3 regions of the Streptomyces sp. NPDC039465 genome follow, and region 3 is predicted to be linked to each of the others. Evidence: riboswitches for the same ligand, from Rfam matches in the RefSeq annotation. Region 3 holds a riboswitch; each other region holds the start of a gene.
What was found. A riboswitch is a leader RNA that binds a small molecule or an ion and turns the genes downstream of it on or off. The one in region 3 is predicted to bind cyclic di-AMP.
Positions count from the first base shown of each region.

Region 1: another riboswitch for cyclic di-AMP. It lies ahead of ACZ7LT_RS29190 (transglycosylase SLT domain-containing protein); the one in region 3 lies ahead of ACZ7LT_RS11000 (M23 family metallopeptidase).
Region 2: another riboswitch for cyclic di-AMP. It lies ahead of ACZ7LT_RS14455 (M23 family metallopeptidase); the one in region 3 lies ahead of ACZ7LT_RS11000 (M23 family metallopeptidase).

Region 1 is NZ_JBVKAP010000011.1:30,674-34,157, reverse strand. It holds gene ACZ7LT_RS29195 (NHLP bacteriocin export ABC transporter permease/ATPase subunit) at 1-1,479, shown strand, start outside; cyclic di-AMP (ydaO/yuaA leader) riboswitch at 1,829-1,983, shown strand; gene ACZ7LT_RS29190 (transglycosylase SLT domain-containing protein) at 1,988-2,785, shown strand; gene ACZ7LT_RS29185 (DUF6463 family protein) at 2,860-3,312, opposite strand; gene ACZ7LT_RS29180 (TetR/AcrR family transcriptional regulator) at 3,424-3,484, shown strand, end outside.
Region 2 is NZ_JBVKAP010000004.1:17,628-21,111, forward strand. It holds gene ACZ7LT_RS14450 (aldo/keto reductase) at 1-330, opposite strand, end outside; gene ACZ7LT_RS14455 (M23 family metallopeptidase) at 437-1,516, opposite strand; cyclic di-AMP (ydaO/yuaA leader) riboswitch at 1,528-1,662, opposite strand; gene ACZ7LT_RS14460 (PP2C family protein-serine/threonine phosphatase) at 1,888-3,060, opposite strand; tRNA gene ACZ7LT_RS14465 (tRNA-Met) at 3,317-3,390, opposite strand; gene ACZ7LT_RS14470 (rhodanese-like domain-containing protein) at 3,466-3,484, opposite strand, start outside.
Region 3 is NZ_JBVKAP010000003.1:108,052-111,535, forward strand. It holds gene ACZ7LT_RS10995 (M16 family metallopeptidase) at 1-1,275, shown strand, start outside; cyclic di-AMP (ydaO/yuaA leader) riboswitch at 1,472-1,629, shown strand; gene ACZ7LT_RS11000 (M23 family metallopeptidase) at 1,643-2,410, shown strand; gene ACZ7LT_RS11005 (GntR family transcriptional regulator) at 2,677-3,351, shown strand.

The DNA.
Region 1 (3,484 bases), on a different contig from region 3:
AACATGTCCATCCTTCGCCTGGAGGGCCGTATCGAGGCCACGCTGCAGCCTGCGGTGTGGGACCGGCTGCTGCGGCTGCCGACGAACTTCTTCGCGGGACGCTCGACGGGTGAACTGGCCGGCGCAGCCATGGGCATCAGCTCCATCCGCCGCACGCTGTCCGGCATCGGCACGGTCTGCGTCCAGGCGAGCACGGTCGGCACGATGAACCTCGTGCTGCTGCTGGTCTACAGCGTGCCCCTCGCGCTGGTCGCGCTCGGCATGCTGCTCGTGATCGCGGCGGTCTTCACCGGACTGGGGCTGTGGCAGCTGCGCTACCAGCGCCGTCTGATCAAGATCAGCCACCGGCTCGACAACCGCGCCTTCCAGACGCTGCGCGGTCTGCCCAAGCTGCGCGTCGCCGCCGCCGAGAGCTTCGCCTACGCGGCCTGGGCGCGGGAGTTCGCGGGCACGCGCGTGCTGCAGCAGCGCGTCGGCCGACTCCAGAACCTCGTCACGGTCCTCAACGCCGTCTGCCTGCCGCTGTGCACGCTCGTGATGTTCATGCTGCTGGCCGGGCCGGCCCGCGGCACGATGTCCGCCGCCCAGTTCCTCACCTTCAGCACCGCCGTGACGATGATGCTCTCCTCGGTCACCCAGCTGACCGGAGCGCTCCTGTCGGCCGCCGCCGTGCAGCCTCTCTTCGAGGAGGTCGCGCCGATCCTGCGGGCCGAGCCGGAGGTACGCGGTGCCGCCACCCAGCCGGGCGTGCTCAGCGGAGCCGTGGAAGCCCGGCAGCTGTCCTACCGCTACACCGAGGACGGCCCGCTCGTCCTCGACAACGTGGACTTCCAGGTCCGCCCCGGCGAGTTCGTCGCGATCGTCGGAGCGAGCGGCTGCGGGAAGTCGACCCTGCTGCGGCTGCTCATCGGCTTCGACAAGCCCACCACCGGCAGCGTGCTCTTCGACGGCCAGGACCTGGCGGCGCTCGACCAGGCGGCCGTACGCCGACAGTGCGGCGTCGTCCTGCAGAACGCCCAGCCCTTCACCGGCTCGATCCTCGACTGCATCCGGGGAGCGGAGGCGTTCTCGCTGGAGGAGGCGTGGGAGGCCGCCGCGATGGCCGGGCTTGCCGAGGACATCAAGGCCATGCCGATGGGCATGCACACCATGCTCTCCGACGGCGGCGGCACCATCTCTGGCGGCCAGCGCCAGCGGCTCATGATCGCTCAGGCTCTCATCCGCCGGCCACGGATCCTCTTCTTCGACGAGGCCACCAGCGCACTGGACAACGAAGCCCAGCGCGTGGTCATCCAATCCACCCGGGCCCTGCGCGCGACCCGCATCGTGATCGCCCACAGACTGTCCACGATCATGGACGCCGACCGTGTGATCGCCATGTCGGACGGCCGGATCGTCCAGCTCGGCTCTCCGGCGGATCTGCTCGCGGACACGGACGGCCTCTTCCACGAACTGGTCCGCCGCCAGCTGTGGCGGTGATCACCGTAGGGCGACACGGAAGAAATGTCCGTTTATCTCCTTTTATTGGCACTTAGGGAAGAGATGCCCCGATGGGGGGCCTTGAGTCCCTTTTCTGGGAAATAGTGACCGATGCTCGCCGCCAGTGATGTGGGTCACCTCGAATTCCACCCCCTGTGGTGCTGGTGCGGAGTCAAATATGAAGCCCAGAAGAATAGTTGGGCCAAGGGGCGGCGGGCGAAAGGATGATCCTTTTCTTTCCTTTCTGCGGATTCATTTGCATTGATGAATCGCGGCCTTGTTCTTGTCGCTTTCCTTCGCTTACGGTCACCTCCATCCGGATGGACCGCCGAATCCTGCCACCGTCCGGGCATCGAACCCACCCACACGTCCGGCAGGAGCGGGGGACCCAGGTTTGCCGCCGGTCCGGTCTCCGGAGCGGCTCGGGGTGAAGCCGCGTGCGCCGCGGCCGGGCATCTCCTGCCCGAACCCGACAGCTCACCTCGCAGGCGAAGGAGAGGAACTCGCCATGCGTGGACACGGAAAGCACCGCCGTCCCAAGGAAAACCCGCTCGCTCGCCGTCTCGCCGCCGTCGGCACCGGCGGCGCCGCCCTCGTCCTGCCGGTGATCGGCGCGACCGCTGCCGGAGCCGCGACGCCGCAGGCCGCACATTCGGTCGCAGTTGAAAAGGCGGCGGTCACGACTGCGGTCAAGGCGGCGGCGAAGTCCGGCACGGTGACGTATTCCGTCGTCGCGGGTGACTCGCTCTCCAAGATCGCGGACAAGCACTCGGTGAAGGGCGGCTGGAAGCAGCTCTACAAGGACAACCGAGCCGTCGTGGGCGACGACCCGGCGGTCATCCGGCCGGGCATGAAGCTCACCATCGCCAAGAAGGCCGCCACGCGCTCGGCCGCCGCCACGGAGCGCGCGGACCGCTCGGCGCGCCCCACCACCCTGACCGCGGCCGCCCCCGCCGCCAAGGCGGCGCCGGCGAAGAAGGCGTACGCCAACAACCTCGACGGCTGGATCCGCGAGTCCCTCGACATCATGGCCCAGCACGGCATCCCCGGCAGCTACGAGGGCATTCACCGCAACATCATGCGGGAGTCCAGCGGTAACCCGAACGCGATCAACAACTGGGACATCAACGCCCAGAACGGTGTCCCCTCGATCGGTCTGCTCCAGGTCATCAAGCCGACCTTCGACGCCTACCACGTCCCCGGCACCAAGAACAGCCAGTACGACCCGGTCGCCAACATCACCGCCGCCTGCAACTACGCGGCCGCCCGCTACGGCTCCATCGACAACGTCAACGGCCCCTACTGAGCCGACGTGCCCATCGGGTGACATGTGGCCGGCACTGCCCACGAGTTGGCAGTGCCGGCCGCGGCATTCCCGCCTTACGACACGTTCAACGCCCGATCTCGGGCGGCTGCCGACCGGTCTTCCTTCCGTGCGGCCAGGACGATGAGCGCTCCGGAGACGGCCCCCACGAAGAACGGGGACGGCACGAGCAGCACGCCGCCCACCACGCACCACACCACGAGGCCCCACCCGGTCCAGGCCGGCACGCTCACCCCGCGGCCGGCGAAGTGCCATATCAGGCACCCCAGCAGCACCAAGGGCACGGCGAAGCTCCCCGGACCACCCCAGAAGGTGGCGACATTCCTGAGGGAGTCCACAGTCTCCGGCGCCCCCTCCGAGAGGTTGAGGGGGACAGCTGCCCAGACCCCCCGATCGGCCCAGCCGGCGACCTCGTCCCAGGCGGTGAGCGCCAGCAAGGACAGGTGTCCCACTCCCAGCACGAGCATGATCCCGCTCGCCCAACGGAGCAGTCGCTTCCTGGAGTTCATCGGGGCTCTCCTCTTCTTCGTGCGTGGCCCCATGTGACCGCCACGCCATTTGTACGGGGCCGTACAGAACGCTGTGTACGGTACCGTACAAATGAACCGCGTCGAATGGAGGTGGCCCCGATTCCCGCTCTGCCCCGCACCCCACGAGCCCGCTGGATTGAGGCGGGCCTCG
Region 2 (3,484 bases), on a different contig from region 3:
GGACGCCTCGGCGGCGGCCTTGATCGTCGTGGCGGACAGGCCCTTGTACTGAGGATGGGCGCCGACCTTGGTGGCGACGACGATGTCGTCGCGGTTTCCGCGCGCCGCGAGCCAGTCGCCGATGACCGTCTCGGACTCGCCGCCCTCGTTGCCCGGCGCCCAGGCCGAGTAGAGGTCGGCGGTGTCGACGAAGTTGCCGCCCGCGGCTGCGTACGCGTCCAGGACGGCGAAGGACTGCGCCTCGTCGGCGGTCCAGCCGAAGACGTTGCCGCCGAGAGCGAGGGGGAAGACGTGGAGGTCGGAGGTGCCCAGCTGGCGCAGAGAAGTCATGGGCTGGACAACACCGTCCCCGAGGGTCCCTATTCCAAGCGCCCGTCCCACCTCAACCAGGGGCGACAAGGCCCGGCCCGCTCACGCCGAGCGGGCCGGAAGCGGGTCAGACCGAGAGGCCCTTGCCGCGCAGCCAGGCCGCCGGGTCCACCCCGGCGCCGCCGGCCGTGTGGACCTCCATGTGCAGGTGCGGGCCGGTGACGTTGCCCGTCGCGCCCACGCGGCCGATGGTGTCCCCGGTCGCCACGGTCTGCCCGGCGGAGACCGTCATCGACGACATGTGGGCGTACCAGATCTCCGTACCGTCCTGGAGCTCCAGGACGACGCGGTAGCCGTACGAGCCGGACCAGCCCGCCGACTTGACCGTGCCGCCGTGCACCGCCTTCAGCGGGGTGCCCGTGGGGGCCGCGAAGTCGAGGCCGGTGTGCTGGCCGGAGGACCACATGGAGCCGGACTGGCCGTAGGTGGAGGTGAGCGTGTACGAGGAGAGCGGGAGGGCGTAGCTCGCGGCGAGCTTGGCCAGACGCTCGGCCTCCGCCTTCGCCGCCGCCTCCGCCTCGGCCTTCTTCTTCGCCGCCTCGGCTTCCTTCGCCGCCACGGTCTGCTGGGACTTCGCCTCGGCCGCCGCCTTCTCGGCCGCCGCCTTCTCCGCGGCCGCCTTCGCCTCGGCGTCGGCGGAGGCCTGCTGCTGCTCGGCCTGCTGGAGGATCCGGGCGCGCAGGACCTCGCCCGCGTCGGCGCCGGCCCGCTCCTGCGGCCGCTCTTCGCCGCCGGCGGGCGCGGTGGTCAGGGAGGCGGAGGTGAGGGGCGCCGGGTTGTTCGGCTCGGGGGTGGCGTCCTCGTCGGCGATCAGGGAGCCGACGCCCGGCAGCGAGGCGGGGTCCGGGAGGTGGTCGGTGACGGCGTCCGGCAGATCGGGCAGCGAGATGGAGACCGGCGGCTTGTCCTGCGCGGTGGCCATGCCGCCCGCGCCGACCGCGGCGATGACACCGACGCCGAGGACCGTGGAGCTACGGGCGAAGTTGGAGCGCTGCTTGGCGATGCGGTGACGGCCACGCACGGGCCGTACGGAGTCCTCGGTGGGGTTCCATTCACCCCACTCCTGCGTGTGCGCGTCCGCGCCCGGGGCACCCGAGGCACCGAACGAGTCGAAGGGAGCTTCGGGGGCAGGGCTGTTGGACGCCACGGAGGCGTACTCCTTTCCTTCCTTCTCGCCTACCGGGTTAGCTGACGGGTTCGGAGCAGGAAGGTCTCCTACGGGTCACGTTCGACCCGATTCACCCCAATGTGGTGGTTCCCCGGTTCCCTTGCGGGATTCGGCGCGTGCGCACGGTGCCGCCTCTTGCGACGGCTGGGACGACCGCACTGCGTTATCGAACGTTAATAGACACGGGGCTCTTATTCCAAGCCGTTCCTCTTGATCGTTAACGGTCCTGGCCTGGGCATACCGCTCATAAGAGGGGTGAACCGGGCGACTTGATCCCCCCTCAGCCCCACCCGCCAAACCCCATGAAATCTGATCGTTCGTCAAATGTTATGCGGAGCGGTGCGCTTCCACTACGGACCGCTACCGCCCACCACCGGCATCGTCCTGCGCCGCTCCGGCTGCCGCTGCCCCGGTCGGCTCACCGCCAGCAGCGCCATGTCGTCCGTCGAGCCGCCGCCCGTGTACCGCCGTACGTCGTCGACCAGCGCGTCCAGCAGCGCACCCGGCCCCGGGAAGATCCGCCCGGCCAGCCGCACCGCCGGGTCGTAGAACTCCCCCGCCGCGTCCCGTGCCTCCGACAGGCCGTCCGTGTAGAGCAGCAGCGTCGCGCCCGGCGGGTACGGCGCCTCGTCCGCCCGGTCCGGCCAGACCCCCAGCGCGCCCATGCCCAGCGGCAGCGCGGGGGCGCTCGGCTCCAGCAGATCCAGGTCCCCGTCGGCGTACAGCAGCAGCGGCTCGGGGTGCCCGCGGTTCACCACCCGTACCACCCCGTGCCCACGCGGGATCTCGGCGAGCACCGCCGTGGTGAACCCCTCGAAGGCGTCCAGATCGTCCCGCCGCGTGCCCTCCCGGGCCAGCGCCCGCTCCAGCCGCTGCGCCACGCCCTCCAGGGTGGACTCCTGCTCCGCGGCCTCCCGGAAGGCGCCCAGCACGATCGCGACGGCCTCCACGGCGTCGAGCCCCTTGCCCCGCACGTCCCCGACCACGAGCCGCACACCGTACGGCGTGTCCTGCACGGCGAAGAGGTCGCCGCCGATGAACGCGTCGGCCTGCGCCGCCTCATACCGCGCGGCGATCTGGAGCCCGCCGATCCGCTCGGCCGGCGCGGGCAGCACCGCCCGCTGCGCGGCCTCGGCGATCACCCGCGCGGAGGCGAGCCGCTCGCCGCTGCGCCGTACGACCCGGTTGATGAACACGGCGAGTGCGGAGACGGTGAGCACGGTCAGGGTCTCGGTCAGGTCCGGGACGTCGGTGATGGTCCTGTTGAAGATGTGCAGTCCGATGCTGGCGAGGACGGCGGCGATGCCGGTGAAAAGGGTCGTCCGCAGCGAGAAGAACGGCGCCGCGATCAGCGGGGCCGCGGAGAGCATCGGGGCGGCGGTGAACGCCGGCGGGGTGGCGAGGTCGAAGGCCACCCCACCGGCGATGACCAGCGGCGGCAACGCGCGGATGAACCGCCGCGCGCCCTCGGCGGGCCGTACCTCACCGCCGTTCCCGGCCGCGGGGTCCGGTCCGTCGGCCAGCCCGCTCGGGTCCTCGTCCGCCGATCGTTGCCCCACCTGTGCTCTCCCTGCCCGGCCCGGTGCGCCCTCGGCTGCGGACGGTACCGCGCCCCACCCGCCCTGGCCGGAGCCGCGCCGGGCGGCGAGCCGCCGTCGGCCGTCCGGGGGACGCCGGACAGGTCCACCCGCCCGACACGCGCACGGCCCATGGACAGTGGCCGGCATACGGCAAAGGCCCGGATCCAGGAGGATCCGGGCCTTCGTCGTGTTTCTTCAGTAGCGGGGACAGGATTTGAACCTGCGACCTCTGGGTTATGAGCCCAGCGAGCTACCGAGCTGCTCCACCCCGCGTCGGTGAACACCACCCTACGCCATGCTGGGCGGTGCCCTTCACCATTTTTGGTTTCCCGGACACACGGGGGTCACTCAGCAGCCGCAGTCGTCG
Region 3 (3,484 bases):
CCCGGCCAGCAGGTGGTGGCCGTCGAGATCGTGCTCGACGCCCCCCTGGACGCCGAGCCCAAGGGCCTGGACGGCGTCGCCACGATCATGGCGCGCGCGCTGTCCGAGGGCACCGACAAGCACACCGCCGAGGAGTTCGCCGCCGAGCTGGAGCGCTGCGGCGCGACGCTCGACGCGCACGCCGACCACCCCGGCGTCCGCGTCTCCCTCGAAGTCCCGGTCTCCCGGCTGCCGAAGGCGCTCGCCCTGCTCGCCGATGCGCTGCGCGCGCCCGCCTTCCTCGACACCGAGGTCGAGCGGCTGGTCCGCAACCGCCTGGACGAGATCCCGCACGAGACGGCCAACCCGGCCCGCCGGGCGGCCAAGGAGCTCTCCAAGGAGCTCTTCCCGGCCGCCTCGCGCATGTCCCGGCCGCGCCAGGGCACCGAGGAGACCGTCGCCGCCATCGACGCGGCGGCCGTACGGGCCTTCTACGAGGCCCATGTCCGCCCCGCCACGGCGACCGTGGTCGTCGTCGGCGACCTCTCGGACACCGACGTGGACGCGGTCCTCGCCGACACGCTCGGCGCCTGGACCGGCAACACCGCCGAGCCGCGCCCCATGCCGCCGATCACCGCGGACGACACCGGCCGCGTGATCGTCGTCGACCGTCCCGGAGCGGTCCAGACCCAGCTGCTGATCGGCCGCATCGGCGCCGACCGGCACGACCGCGTCTGGGCGGCCCAGGTCCTCGGCACGTACTGCCTCGGCGGGACGCTGACGTCCCGTCTGGACCGGGTCCTGCGCGAGGAGAAGGGGTACACCTACGGTGTACGGGCCTTCGGCCAGGTGCTCCGCTCGGCGGACCCGGCCACCGCGGGCGGGGTGACGGGCGCGGCGATGCTCGCCATCAGCGGCTCCGTCGACACCCCCAACACCGGCCCCGCGCTGGAGGATCTGTGGAAGGTGCTGCGGACCCTGGCGGCCGGCGGGCTCACCGACGCCGAGCGTGACGTGGCCGTGCAGAACCTCGTGGGTGTGGCCCCGCTCAAGTACGAGACGGCGGCCTCGGTCGCGGCCACCCTGGCCGACCAGGTCGAGCAGCACCTGCCGGACGACTACCAGGCGCAGTTGTACGCGCGGCTGGCGGAGACCGGGACGGTGGAGGCGACGGCGGCCGTCGTCAACGCCTTCCCGGTGGACCGTCTGGTGACGGTCCTCGTCGGTGACGCGTCGCAGATCGCCGAGCCGGTGCGGGCGCTCGGCATCGGCGAAGTGACCGTGGTCACAGGCTGATTGGGTTTGTCCTTCGAGGCGGACCCCGACGTCACGTTACGTCGGGGTCCTCCTCTTTGTCCGCTTTGTTGGTGACGCTGCCTGTCTGCCCTGTGGCGTGCACTACAAAAGAGCGTGTCTGTTTGGTGATTGAAAGACGGTCCGCTTAGCGTCGTGGGCGCTGTCCGCCAGTTGCACGTGCCGCACCCGCGGCATCGGACAGCCATCGCCGAGTCCCCGTCAGGCGCGAGCCTGGGGAGCCGGGGACCCAGTCAGTCCCTGGGGTGAATCGGACCGCCTCGCCAGAGGGGGACCGTAGGAGACCTTCCTGCTCCGAACCCGTCAGCTAACCCGGTAGGCGAGAAGGAAGGAAAGGACCAGCCACTTCATGGCGTTCACCCGTGCCACCGGGAAGCACCGTGCCCCGAGCCGTCTGAGCCGTAAGAGCGCGCAGGCCGCCTCCGTCGCGGCGCTCGCCACCACCGGCGTCATCGGTTCCCTCGCTTCCCCGGCGCTCGCCGCCGACACGGACCGTCCCATCGGGGACACCGGCCTCACCCAGGCCGTCGCCGCCGACTCGCTGGCCGACCGCATCGACGCCCAGGCCGCCGCCCAGGAGAAGGAGGCCTTCGAGGCCGCCGCCAAGGCGAAGGCCGAGGCCGAGGCGAAGCGCAAGGCCGAGGCCCGCGCCAAGGAGATCCGCGAGGCCAAGGAGCGGGCCGCCCGCGAGGCCGAGCGCAAGCGCCTGAACGCCTACCGCCTCCCCATCGCCGGTTCCTTCGTCACCACCGGCTACAAGACCGGCGGCTCCCTCTGGTCCTCCGGCAGCCACTCCGGCGTCGACTTCCGCGCCGCCTCCGGCTCCACCGTCGTCGCCGTCGGCGCCGGCACCGTCGTGGAGGCCGGCTGGGGCGGCGCGTACGGCAACAACGTCGTGCTCAAGATGAACGACGGCACGTACACCCAGTACGGCCACCTCTCCTCGGTCAGCGTCTCGGTCGGCCAGTCCGTGATGCCCGGCGAGCAGCTCGGCCTGTCCGGCTCCACCGGCAACTCCACCGGCCCCCACCTCCACTTCGAGGCCCGCACCAGCGCGGAGTACGGCTCCGACATCGACCCCGTGGCGTACCTGCGCTCCAAGGGCGTCAACGTCTGACGCGCCCGCCCCGCGTCCGAAGGCCCCGGCTCGTCATCATCGAGCCGGGGCCTTCGGTCGTCCGTACCGCCGTCGTCGGTGTCGCTGTCGTCCGTGTCGCCGTCCGTGCCGTCTGCTCCCGGCGCGTTCCGGCGCGTTCCGGCGCGTTCCGGCCAAAAGATATCCATGAATTCCGGCCGGGCATCGGAAATTCCGGCCCGCTGCAATAGAGTCACCGGACAGACGTCAATAGATGGGTTTCGCGCGGATCAAAGCGGAGGTTGAACATGCGCATTCCCGCGCATTCGGTATGCACGGCGATCCGTGACGACATCGTCTCCGGTGTACACGAGCGCGGCAGCCGGCTGACCGAGGAGCAGCTCGCGCGCCGCTACGGAGTCTCCCGCGTCCCGGTCCGCGAGGCGCTGCGCACCCTGGAGTCCGAGGGGTTCGTCGTCACCCGCCGGCACGCCGGTGCCTGTGTCGCCGAGCCCACCGAACAGGAGGCCGCCGACCTGCTGGAGATGCGTCTGCTGCTGGAGCCCATGGGCGCCGCCCGCGCAGCCCAGCGCCGCACGGAGGCCCATCTCAAGGTGTTGCGGGGCCTGGTCAGGCTCGGCCAGGAGCGGGCCAGGCGCGGCCAGGGCGAGGATCTGCGCTCGCTGGGCAGCTGGTTCCACGAGACGCTCGCGCAGGCATCCGGCAGCCCCGGGCTGACCGCGCTGCTCACCCAGCTGCGGCACAAGATCGCCTGGATGTACGCGGTCGAGACCCCGGCCGAGCCGGTCGAGGCATGGGCGGAGCACGGGGCGATCGTGGACGCGGTGGCCCGCGGCGACGCGGAGCGGGCCCGGGCGCTCACTGCGGCGCACGCCGAGCGGTCGCTGCCGCTGCACCGCCCGCGGGCGGCCCGTGTGAGGACTTCGCAACATGCTGTAAACACCGCGAGCGCCCGGGGTTAACGGCGGGGCCGTATACAAAGAAATGCAAAGGCGGGGGGAGCTGATTTCCGGCGCCCCGGGCTCGGGTGTGAAAGGTGTCCGGAAAAAGCGATCGAGCCGCACTGCCGAATTGAATCGGCGGTGCGGCTCGACC